Regions from separate parts of the Variovorax sp. LG9.2 genome, predicted to be linked through region 2. Evidence: predicted binding sites of a transcription regulator. Region 2 holds the regulator's gene; the other holds the start of a gene.
The links. Region 2 encodes HrcA, which represses chaperone genes, less so after heat shock. Its sites were predicted from a motif close to TTAGCACTCNNNNNNNNNGAGTGCTAA; they were not measured.
Positions count from the first base shown of each region.

Region 1: a site for HrcA is predicted at 2,914-2,940, ahead of groES (co-chaperone GroES). Genes of this name have one in related genera too.

Region 1 covers NZ_JASJXB010000001.1:95,353-101,502, forward strand. Annotated here, with positions in the region: gene QN413_RS00455 (alpha-1,4-glucan--maltose-1-phosphate maltosyltransferase) at 1-342, opposite strand, end outside; gene glgB (1,4-alpha-glucan branching protein GlgB) at 314-2,263, opposite strand; gene QN413_RS00465 (hypothetical protein) at 2,437-2,766, opposite strand; gene groES (co-chaperone GroES) at 3,024-3,314, shown strand; gene groL (chaperonin GroEL) at 3,344-4,993, shown strand; gene QN413_RS00480 (sensor histidine kinase) at 5,084-6,150, opposite strand, start outside.
Region 2 covers NZ_JASJXB010000004.1:38,425-44,574, reverse strand. Annotated here, with positions in the region: gene recN (DNA repair protein RecN) at 1-1,286, opposite strand, end outside; gene QN413_RS05360 (NAD kinase) at 1,288-2,184, opposite strand; gene hrcA (heat-inducible transcriptional repressor HrcA) at 2,213-3,217, shown strand; tRNA gene QN413_RS05350 (tRNA-Ile) at 3,244-3,320, shown strand; gene QN413_RS05345 (HIRAN domain-containing protein) at 3,436-3,804, opposite strand; gene QN413_RS05340 (hypothetical protein) at 3,801-4,001, opposite strand; gene QN413_RS05335 (hypothetical protein) at 4,053-4,724, opposite strand; gene QN413_RS05330 (hypothetical protein) at 5,108-5,485, opposite strand.

The DNA of each region.
Region 1 (6,150 bases), on a different contig from region 2:
GCTGGCCTCCCACACATCGTTCACCAGCGCCTTCATCGGTACCTCGTGCCAATCACGCGCACCATCACCGGCATCCGCGCTCCAGCGCAGCATCGCGCGCACCACGTCGTGCCCGTCGGTGAAGCAATGCGCGGTGATCTTCACCAGGTCGCCCGCAACGCACTTGATGGCGAAGCGGCCGGCATCGACGGCGGGCAACACAGCATCGATGACCGCACGGACGCGGCCCTCGCCGCCGCTGTCTGAAGGCAAGGAAAGATGGGCTGCGGGTGTCGACTGCGCCGCTTTGGCGGTCTCGGAAACTGCGGCGACCTCAGTGGGCGGTGCTGGCTTTTTTTGCATGGGGCACGTATTGGAAAATAAGGGTCGAAAGGGGTGGCAAGGTCAGGCAAACAGAATGCGGCCGGCCATGAGAGCGCACCGGCGACGACTCCACACCACCCAGGTTGCCCCATCCTGCGCCGCCGAATTCGCCGGCATCGCTGTTGATCACTTCGCGCCACTCCCCACCCAACGGCACGCCGAGCAGATAGTTGGTCCGGGGCAGTGGCGTCATGTTGCTCACCACCAGCACCGGAGCGGTGCCATCGTGCGCCTTGCGCAAGAAGGCGAACACGCTGGCATCCGCATCGTCGGCCGCGATCCACTCGAAACCGTTGGCGCTGAAGTCGAGTTGGTACAGCGCAGGCGTGCCACGGTACACCCGGTTGAGCTCGGCCACGAAATGTTGCAGGCCTGAGTGGCCCTCTAGCGACGTCGACCACCATTCGAGCTCACCGTCGTGCGTCCATTCGCGGCGCTGGCCGAATTCACCGCCCATGAAAAGCAGCTTCTTGCCAGGGTGTCCCCACATGAACCCGAACAGCGCGCGCAGATTGGCGAACTGCTGCCAAGGGTCGCCCGGCATCTTGTTGATGAGCGAGCCCTTGCCATAGACCACCTCGTCGTGCGAGAGCGGCAGCACGAAGTTTTCATTGAAGGCATACACCAGCGAAAACGTCATCTGGCCGTGGTGGTACTTGCGGTAGACCGGGTCTTCCTTCATGTAGGCCAGGTCGTCGTGCATCCAGCCCATGTTCCACTTCATGCCGAAGCCGAGGCCGTCCATGTCGGTGGGGCGCGAGACGTTGGGCCAGGCAGTCGACTCCTCCGCGATGGTCACCGTATCGGGGAATTCGCGGTACACCGCGCGGTTCAGGGTTTGCAAGAACTCGATGGCCTCGAGGTTCTCGCGACCACCAAACTTGTTGGGAATCCACTCCCCGTCTTTCCGCGCATAGTCGAGGTAGAGCATCGACGCGACCGCGTCCACGCGCAATCCATCAAGGTGGTACTTGTCGAGCCAAAACAGGCCGGACGACGTCAGAAAGCTGCGGACCTCGTTGCGCCCGTAGTTGAAGATGCTCGAACTCCACTCCGGGTGAAAGCCCTGGCGCGGATCCGCATGTTCGAACAGATGCGTGCCGTCGAAATACTGCAGCCCGTGCTCGTCGGTCGGAAAGTGCGAAGGCACCCAGTCGAGCAGCACACCGATGTTGTTCTGGTGCAGATGGTCGACCAGGTACATGAAGTCTTGCGGCGTACCGAAGCGCGAGGTCGGCGCGAAGTAGCCGGTGGTCTGGTAGCCCCATGAACCATAGAACGGGTGCTCGGTGACCGGCATCAATTCCACATGGGTGAAGCCCATCTTCAACATGTATTCAGCGAGCTGACGCGCGATTTCGCGGTAGCCGAGGAACTCGCCATCGTGGCGGCGCCATGAGCCCAGGTGCAACTCATACGTCGACATCGGCGCGTCAAGCGCATTGCGAGCGCCGCGCGATGTCATCCACGCGTCGTCGTTCCATTCGTAGTCCATCGACCAGATGCGTGATGCGGTAGCGGGCGCGTGCTCTGCATAGAACGCGACCGGATCGGCCTTGTCGACGACATAGCCGTTGACACGCGAGCGAATGCGGTACTTGTATGTCTGGCCCGGCTGCGCGTCTGCTACCGAGCCTTGCCAGATGCCGGTGCCGTCGTCGCGCAGTTGCAGCGGATCGGCATCGCCGGACCAGTAGTTCCAGTCGCCGATAAGCGAGACGGACTCAGCGTTGGGCGCCCAGACCGCGAACGACGCGCCGCCTTGAGGATTCACATGGCAGCCCAACAGATCGTAGAGCCGAGCATGGGTGCCCTCGCGAAAAAGATAGGCGTCCTGAGCCTGGCGAGACTGGGTACCAGAGGATTGGGAATCGACGGGTTGGGTATGGAGAGATCGGATTTCTGGAATCACGAGGGACACTTTCGCTGCGTTCAATCGATGATCGATGGCCGAGAATCGACGACAACGACCGCAAGTTCAAGGCCATTGTTGGGTCAAAGGCGAGCGCCGCGAAGGGCACCGGGCGCCTTCGCGTGTCAGAGAGAAGCGCGTATGCGGCGCGCGCTGTTTGTTCAGGCCCCGGCTGCAGCGCCGGCTGCTTGTGATGAAACCATCGACGCCTGCATTGCCGGGATTGCCGGGAGAGCGAAGTCGCCCGTCGTCAGCACCACTGCACGTGAGGGATCGGCGAAATACAGTTCGATCGCCTTGTCCCGGATCAGGCTGAAGTGACTGCGGCAAGTTGCGAGCAAGCTTTCGCTGCTGCCATCACGAGCACCGCAAACGTCCCGTAAAGTCTGTTCTGAAACCAGCCCGAGGATACGGGCGCCGTCGTCGCCGTCCGGATAGAACGCAAAGCGCACCGAGGCCGTGTCGAAGCAATAAATGCCTTCGAAGTCCATTTGTCGTCTCCTGTCTATTGTTCGATGACGCACGACTTTCGTGCAGGCGACGCACAAATATGGCGTGGTCAACAGCGCGAGCCCACGCCAGAAGCCGCCTACATCGGCTTACATCCGCCCTTGAAACCTGAACGAATGCCCTTATCATTAGCACTCGCTGAGGACGAGTGCTAACAGCGCTCACCTCCAGTCGATTGGGCAGCCAGCCGTTCGGTCCGGCACCCTCAAACCAAACCCGTTTCTATTCAGGAGATGCTATGAAACTTCGTCCTTTGGCCGATCGTGTGATCGTCAAGCGCATTGAAAGCGAAACCAAGACTGCCTCGGGCATCGTGATCCCCGACAACGCTGCCGAAAAGCCCGATCAGGGTGAAGTGCTGGCCGTTGGCCCGGGCAAGAAGACCGACAAGGGCGAACTGCTCGCCATGAGCGTCAAGGTCGGCGACCGCGTTCTGTTCGGCAAGTACAGCGGCCAGACCGTCAAGGTCGATGGCGACGAGCTGCTTGTCATGAAGGAAGACGACCTGTTCGCAGTCGTCGAGAAGTAATCAACCCCATCTCATCGGAGTAAATAAACATGGCAGCAAAAGACGTAGTCTTCGGCGGTGAAGCCCGCGCGCGCATGGTCGAGGGTGTCAACATCCTGGCCAACGCAGTCAAAGTGACCCTGGGCCCCAAGGGCCGCAATGTCGTGCTCGAGCGTTCGTTCGGCGCCCCCACGGTGACCAAGGACGGCGTGTCCGTCGCCAAGGAAATCGAACTCAAGGACAAGCTCCAGAACATGGGCGCCCAGCTCGTGAAGGAAGTGGCTTCCAAGACTTCGGACAACGCGGGTGACGGCACCACGACCGCTACGGTTCTGGCTCAAGCCATCGTTCGCGAAGGCTTCAAGCTGGTCGCGGCCGGCATGAACCCGATGGACCTGAAGCGCGGCATCGACAAGGCTGTCACGGCCCTGGTCGCCGAGCTGAAGAAGGCATCGAAGCCCACCACCACGTCGAAAGAAATCGCACAAGTCGGCTCGATCTCGGCCAACAGCGACGAAACCATCGGCAAGCTCATCGCTGACGCGATGGACAAGGTCGGCAAAGAAGGCGTCATCACCGTCGAAGACGGCAAGAGCCTGGACAGCGAACTCGACGTCGTCGAGGGCATGCAGTTCGACCGCGGCTACCTGTCGCCTTACTTCATCAACAACCCTGAAAAGCAATCCGCGATTCTGGAAAACCCGTTCGTTCTGCTCTACGACAAGAAGATCAGCAACATCCGTGACCTGCTCCCTACGCTGGAACAAGTCGCGAAGTCGGGCCGTCCGCTGTTGATCATTGCCGAAGAAGTCGAAGGCGAAGCCCTGGCTACTCTGGTCGTGAACACGATCCGCGGCATCCTGAAAGTCGTGGCTGTCAAGGCACCTGGCTTCGGCGATCGCCGCAAGGCCATGCTCGAAGACATCGCCATCCTGACGGGCGGCAAGGTCATCGCTGAAGAAGTCGGCCTGACGCTCGAAAAGGTGACCCTGGCCGACCTCGGCTCGGCTGCCCGCATCGAAGTCGGCAAGGAAAACACCATCCTGATCGACGGTGCCGGCGCTGCTGCAGACATCGAAGCTCGCGTGAAGCAAGTTCGCGTTCAGATCGAAGAAGCGACCAGCGACTACGACCGTGAAAAGTTGCAAGAGCGCGTGGCCAAGCTGGCCGGCGGTGTTGCAGTGATCAAGGTCGGCGCTGCCACCGAAGTCGAAATGAAGGAAAAGAAGGCTCGCGTCGAAGACGCACTGCACGCCACCCGCGCTGCAGTCGAAGAAGGCATCGTGGCTGGCGGCGGCGTGGCTCTGCTGCGCGCCAAGCAAGCTGTCGGCGACAAGATCAAGGGCGACAACGCCGACCAGGACGCCGGCATCAAGCTGGTGTTGAAGGCCGTCGAAGCGCCCCTGCGCGAAATCGTCAACAACGCCGGCGGCGAAGCCAGCGTGGTCGTGAATGCTGTGTTGGCCGGCAAGGGCAACTTCGGCTTCAACGCACAAAACGACACGTACGGCGACATGCTCGAGCTGGGCATCCTGGACCCGACGAAGGTCACCCGCACTGCACTGCAAAACGCAGCGTCGGTTTCTTCGCTGCTGTTGACGACCGAAGCCATGGTCGCCGATGCACCGAAGGACGAAGCCGGCGCCGGCGGCATGCCTGACATGGGCGGCATGGGCGGCATGGGCGGCATGGGCATGTGATCCCCCCGGAGGCTGGCGGCACTTCGTGTCCGCTGCGGCACCTCACCAACTAAAAGGCCCGCTTCGTGCGGGCCTTTTTTCGTTCGTTTTTTAGCTGAGCTGAAAGGCGAAGACTGCGCCTTTGCCGGGTTGGGGGAGCAGGCGGATTTCGCTGCCGTGCAGTTGCAGGATGCGGCGGACGATCATCAGGCCGAGGCCGCCACTGCGGCCGCCGGACGACGAGAAGGCAGGGCGGGTGAAAAGGACGGGCTGCAGCTCTTTGGGGATACCGGGGCCGGTGTCGCTGATCTCGACCTGTACGCCGGCCACACCATCCTCCCCCGCTTCGGCGGGCCGCAATTGCACGACGATCTCGCCGCCCTCTGGCGTGTGGCGGATCGCGTTGTCGAGCAGGTTGGTCAGCACGCGTTCGATCATTCCCAGATCGGCCGTGACCACCGGCAGGCCGGACGCAATCTGCGGCACCAGGCGCTGACGGCGTGCTTCCGCGGCGAGCTCGAACTTCTGGAACACGTCCTGCACCAGATCGGCCAGCGCGAAGCTCTCCTTGTCGGGCTTGACCACGCCGGACTCGAGCCGCGCCAGTTCGAACAATTCCTGCGCCAGGCGGCCGACCTTGCGGCTTTGGCCGAGCGCGATCTCGAGATAGCGGCGCCGGTCGGCCAGCGCCAGCGTGTCGGCCTTCATCAGCAGGGTTTCGAGATAGCCGTGCAGCGAGGTCAGGGGCGTGCGGAGGTCGTGCGAGACGTTGGCGAAGAGTTCGCGGCGCTGCTGGTCCAGCGCGGTGAGTTCGCGCCATTGCTCGGCGATGCGCAGCGTCATCTTCTGAAAGGCTTTGCCGAGCGTGGCGATCTCGTCGTCGCCGCGTGCGACCTGTGCGAAGGCCGGCGTTGCAGGATCGATGGCTGCGACGCCATCGCGCTCGAAGCGTTGCACGGCGTCGGTCAGCTGGCGCAACGGCCGCGTGATGAGCCGGAAGGCGACCAGCCCCGCGATGAGGCCGAGCAAAGCGACCCATGCCATCGACCACAGCGTCGTTCGCAGCACGTTGCCGGCGCCCAGGTTCGCGACCAGGGCTTCGCGGTCTTCGCCGGACAGCACGACGTACACATAGCCTGCATCGCGGCCATCGACCTTCAACGGTGCAGCGCTGAAGA
Region 2 (6,150 bases):
TCACCGCCCGAGGCGACCTTGCCGATCGGCCGGGGCGTGCTGCCGGGATGACCGGCGACGAGAAAGATCACTTCTTCGAGGCCGGCACGGCCGGGTTGATCGAGGGGCTGCAGTTCGACTTCGAAGCGACCGCCTTGCATGCCGAGACCCTGCATCGCTCTGGTGACGGATTCGGAGAGGCGCGGCGCCGCTTGCTTGCGCGCTTTGCTGAGCGCCTTTGCCTCGCGTAGGTAGCCTTGCTTGGCGGCTTGCTCGGCGCGATCGAGTGCATCGAGGTCGCCTTGCGCATCCAGCGCCTTCAATTCCAATTGCCACCCCGTGAGCAGCGCGGGCAGCTCTGCCGGCGGCCGCTTGTAGCGCCGTGCCAGCGACATCCAGAGACCCATGCGCGAATCGAGTTCGGCCAGGCGCTGCGGATCGGTGTCGGTATGCCGAAGGTAGCCGTGCAGCGAATGCGCAGCGTCCGCAGCTTGCGCAACGCTGGACGCCAGCACTTCGCCGAGGGCCTTGAACTCCGCCTCCATATGCTCGGCGTCCTGCAGCAGGGCGACGGCACGGGCGAGGGCGGACAGCGCGCCGGCGTCGTCGTCCTCCAGCGCCGCGATGGCACCTTCGGCAGCCTCGATCAGCGCCTGTGCATTGGAGATGCGACTGTGATTGGCCGACAGCTCTTGCCATTCGCCTTCGACGGGCGCGAGCTTGCTGACTTCGCCGAGTTGCCACTGCAGGCGCTCGCGTTCTCGCTGCAAGGAATCTTGTGCTGAGCGCGCGACATCCAGCGCGGTCAGCGCCTGGCGCCAGCCGTGCCAGCTCGCCTCCAGCGCGCTCGTGTTCACGTCGGCATACGCATCGAGCAGACGCCTAACCGCGTCGGGCCGGGTCAGACTCTGCCAAGCGTGCTGGCCATGAATATCGAGCAGCAGGTCGCCCACGGTGCGCAATTGCGCGGCGGTGGCCGGGGCGCCGTTGATCCAGCCACGGCTGCGTCCTTGCAGGTCGACCGTTCGGCGCAGCAGTAAAGCCTCGTTGGCTTCGAAGCCACCTTCGTCGAGCCACGACGCCAACGCTGGTGCAGCGTCGAACTCCACGCTCACGTCGAGCCGCTCGGCGCCTTCGCGCACTGAACCGGCGTCGGCCCGGCTCCCCAATGCCAGTTGAAGTGCGTCGATCAGGATCGACTTGCCGGCGCCCGTCTCACCGGTCAATACCGAGAAGCCGGTCGAAAAATCCAGTTCGAGCGCATGCACGATCACAAAATCGCGCAGCGCAATACGTCGCAGAGCCACCTCAGGAACCTCCTTCGTTCCAGTGCAATTTCTTGCGCAGCGTGTCAAAGTAACTCCACCCCTTCGGATGCAGAAAGCGCACGCGATGATCCGACCGGCGAACCACAACTGTGTCACCGAGCATTAGCGTGGCGAGCGACTGCATGTCGAAGTTCGCGCTGGCGTCGCGACCCGACACCAATTCGATCGATATCTCGTCGGCGTCCGGCAGCAGGATCGGGCGGTTCGACAATGTGTGCGGCGCGATCGGGACCATGACCCAGCCTGGAATGGCCGGGTGCATCAAAGGGCCGCCGGCGGACAAGGCATAGGCGGTCGAGCCGGTCGGCGAGGCAATGATCAACCCGTCCGCGCGCTGCACGGCGACGATGTGTCGACCGACCGTGACACGCAGTTCGACCATGCCGGATGTCGCGCCACGGTTGACCACCACGTCGTTCATTGCAAGCGCGTCGAACACGACGTTGCCCTCGCGCAGCACGCGCGCGTGCATCAGGCTGCGATGGTCTTCTTCATAGTCGCCGGCCAACATTGGCACCAGCGTCGCCTTGTAGTCTTCCAGCCGGATGTCGGTGATGAATCCGAGTCGTCCGCGGTTAATGCCGACCAATGGCACGCCGTAGCAAGCGAGCTGGCGGCCGATGCCCAGCATCGTTCCGTCACCCCCCACCACCAAGCCAAGATCGCAGGTTCGGCCGATTTCTCCGACGCTCAAGGCCGCATAGCGGCTGATCTCCGGATGCTCATCGGTCGACTGCTCGACAACGACCTCGCAACCGTGCGATTCGAGGAATGCGCCGATGTCTTCCATCACGCCGTCTTGCGCCCCGGCCTGAGCGCGCGCGCCCGAGGCTTGGTACTTGCCAATCAGCGCAACGCGTCGAAAGCGGGAGGTCATTCACAAATTACAACACTAAAATTCATTGATGCTGGACGATCGCGCCAAGTTGCTGCTCAAGACTCTTGTTGAGCGTTACATCGCTGAAGGACAGCCGGTGGGATCGCGCACGCTGTCTCGCGCTTCGGGGCTCGAACTGTCTGCGGCGACTATCCGCAACGTGATGTCCGACCTCGAGAATCTGGGCCTGATTGCGAGCCCGCACACGTCTGCCGGGCGCATCCCGACCGCGCGCGGCTATCGCCTTTTCGTCGACACGATGCTGACCGCGCAACGCGACCAGTTCAGCGCTGCCACGTTGGCGCCAGACCAGCCGCAGAAGGTAATCGCGAACGCGGCCAACCTGTTGTCGAACCTGTCGCAGTTCGTTGGCGTCGTCATGGCGCCGCGGCGCGCTTCGGTGTTCAAGCAGATCGAATTTTTGCGACTGTCGGACCGCCGACTGCTGGTCATCATCGTGTCGCCCGACGGCGATGTGCAGAACCGGGTGATCTTCCCGGAGGCGGATTACACGCAGTCGCAGTTGGTGGAGGCGTCGAACTACATCAACGCCAACTACGCCGGGTTGACGATCGAACAGGTGCGCGATCGACTGCAATCCGAAGTCGAAAAACTCCGTGGCGAAATCGTGTTGCTGATGCAGGCGGCCGTTCAGGCGAGCTCCGAGGTGATGACGGAAGCGCAAGACGAAGTCGTGATCTCGGGCGAACGCAATCTGCTCGCCGTCTCTGATTTTTCGAGCGACATGGGCCAGCTGCGCCGGGCCTTCGAACTGTTCGAGCAAAAGGCGCAATTGATGCGCTTGCTGGACGTGTCGAGCAAGGCCGACGGCGTTCGGATCTTCATCGGTGGGGAAAGTCAGGTCGTGCCGTTCGACGATTTGTCGATCGTCAGTGCGAACTACGAAGTCGACGGCAAGGTCGTCGGCACGCTGGGTGTCATTGGCCCCACTCGCATGCCCTACGAGCGAATGATTCAGATCGTCGATATCACTTCGAGGCTGGTGACCAACGCGCTGAGCCATCGGAAGTAGGCGCCCCACTAGAATCGGCGGCGCGTGGGCCGTTAGCTCAGTTGGTTAGAGCAGCGGACTCATAATCCGTTGGTCGATGGTTCAAGCCCATCACGGCCTACCATTCATAACCTGCGCCGGCATTGAGGGGTCTGCTACATATTCTGTAGCAGACCCTTTCTCTTTTTCATGCGCGGTGACAGTCTGGTGACAGACTGACGTCTTGCCCTCGTCAGCATCTAAGTCCGCACCGCGAACTCGATTTGCACAGACACGCGCGGGTGATCCCTGCCGACAGGGGTGTAAAAGCTGACGACGGTCGCCGATGTCACGGTGTAGCTCCCGCTGTCGAGCTTCGGCGCGAGACCATCGGCGCGCGCGGCTTTGATGTAGCCGATTGACTCCCACGACTTCAGCAAGCCGAAAAGCCGGCTGCATTGCATGTAGACCGTAATGGCGTCTTTGTCGTGCACGTTGTTCGGCTCCCTACGCAGTTGCAGCGGCATGCCCTCTCGGCAGTGTCGACGGATGCGATCGGCACGCCCTTCGAACCCGATGCCAGTAACTATGGCGCGAACGCCTTTGGTTTTGATCGTGGTGTTAGTCATGGGTGCTCGTCGACGCGCCGGAACGTGGCGGCGCCGTCCGGTATGGTCAGGGTCACTTTGTGCGTCGTGGTCTTGGTGAACAGGTCGACGGAATAGACATCGGCGCGCTTTGGGTTCAGCAGGTACAAGCGGCGCGCAGCCGAGAGTGGGTCGGCCAGCAGGTCCTGGAAACAATCGGCAAGGGAGGCACGCTGCACGACGTCGAGGCCTTTTTGATCCCGAATGAATCGGCTGGTGAAGTTGACGGACTAGATGCTCGGCCATCCCAAGTACGCGCTCATGCGCAGGAAAGCAATAGCGTCGTCGGCGTCAGCAAATGAAAGGCTGACGCGGCCGGCGGCGATATCGTGATCGGCCTCGCGTTCCATCACGGCCCAGCGCGCACCCTCCACGGCGTTGAAAACCTCGAGCAGCGCGGCGACAAGGCCGTGCAGGCTCAGATTGATTCGCGACTGCGGGCTAGGTTTCGCGACGCTCAGTTGAATCTCTGCGAGTGTCATGTGCGTGGTCGAGATGCTGGTCTGCAGGTCGGCCATCTTGTCGAGCTTTACGGCGACGGTGACGCCTTCGCTTTTAAGTAGCTTTGCGCCGTCCTCAATGGATGCGCGCAGACCGTTGAACCATACGACTTGGCCACGTATGCGCCGAGTTTGCCCGTCGATAACGTTGCTCATGAACTCGACAGGCGCGAACGCAAAGCGCACCAGCTTCGTGAAAAAGCCGACTCGCGAGGCGTCGCGGCTGTTGCGTTCGAACCGTCGAGCGTGTTCCATGGTCAGCGCAGGCAGGCCGGCGGGCAACGTTTGTGCGTTCATTGGACTGGCATTCTGCGGGGATTCGGTAGTGGGACGGTCGCCCCCGCAGGCGCCTTCAAGGGCGTTTTCGTTATTCCATGCATTGAGGAGACCGCAGATGGTCACGCCCGCACAAACTCCCGGCCTTTGGGCATCGCCCGCGCTTGCGCGGTTCGGTGCTCTCGGCGCAAAGTTGCCGCCCGCCGAATGGGCTCGGGGAAAGGCCCTGCCCGCCCTGCCCGTGGCGTAAGCCGACGCGCTGCCACACATCGCGCCCACGCTTGCCGCCTCGCAGTCGGCTGAAGTCTCAGCCCGGCTCTACCGGTCAATAGTCGAACGGTAGCTCGGTCGCGGGTTCTGACCGAACTTTCAGGCCGTCCTCGCGTCGAGGTGTGTCAAGGTTGCGGGTGCTTGCTCGCATCTATATTTGCAAAGTCGTGCAGCGCTTAAACGACGGCCCGTTGCAAAGCCGCCAGCCCACAAATGGGTATGAAGTCACTGGCAGCTGCTTAGCTGCAGGCCTTGCCATGCGGGCCGTGAAAGCCCTGGGTCTTGGCATCCGCTTCGGTTAAATACTTGCCGTGCTTGGTCTTGCCGTAATAATTGTCGCTCGGGCAGTGATAGACCTTGTTCTTCTCGTTTGCCCACACCTTGTCGGCACCGCCGCCTGGCGCCTGGGTAACGAGCGCGAGGTCAGGCTTGCCCTTTTTCGTGGTCGGTACTGCAACCGGTGCGGCCGTAGCCGGAGCGGCGGTCAGGGCCTTTGGTGCAGTGGTCGCGGCCGAGGTTGGCGTTGCGGCCGGGGGGGCGCCAGCAGCAGGCGCTTGGGCAAAGACGGAGCCGGCTACGACGATGCTCAGAGCAGCAAAAACGAGGGACTTTTTCATGGGAATTCCGGGTCACGAGATACGTGGTCCGCTTCCAACGCTTTGCAGACGCATGCGTTGACCATCCGGATTGCCCTCACGCCCAATTACATGCACATAAGCACATATCGACGACGGCAAAAAAGGGCGAGGCGATTCACAGCGCCGCTTCTGGAAACTTCTTGTCCGCGATTCGAGCGCTCGTTTTTGTTTTACGGTTGCCGTGCGCGTGACCACAAGCTCCGCTTCGAAGCAGATCGCCTCGCGCGATGGAGCCGCAATTGGCTGACGAGAGAACGGGCACAACCGAACTGTACGGACGTCCTTGAAGGCATGGCGAGCATTACAAAGAGATTGTCATGCCATTGAAAGCAGGCGCCTGAAGCACGGCGCTTTTCTGTTCTTTCTACAGCGCCATGAACAGCTCCCAGCGAACGCCAAGAACACCGGGCACTCCGCTGTTGTGCCGCTCAGCGTCTACCCCTCAAGAAGTCGGCAGCTCAACTGACCGGCTTCGTACAGGGGATTGCACACGAGGATGACGTTCAGCGGGAAGCGCATTCCTTTGGTCGCCAGCATCACGATCAAGCCTTCCCAGTCGCAACTCTTCGCCTAGCCTGGCTGGCTGATGTCCGCTAACGCAAAGGAAGCCCGATTCTTGTCGGCAAGGGCACAGACCGCTGGAG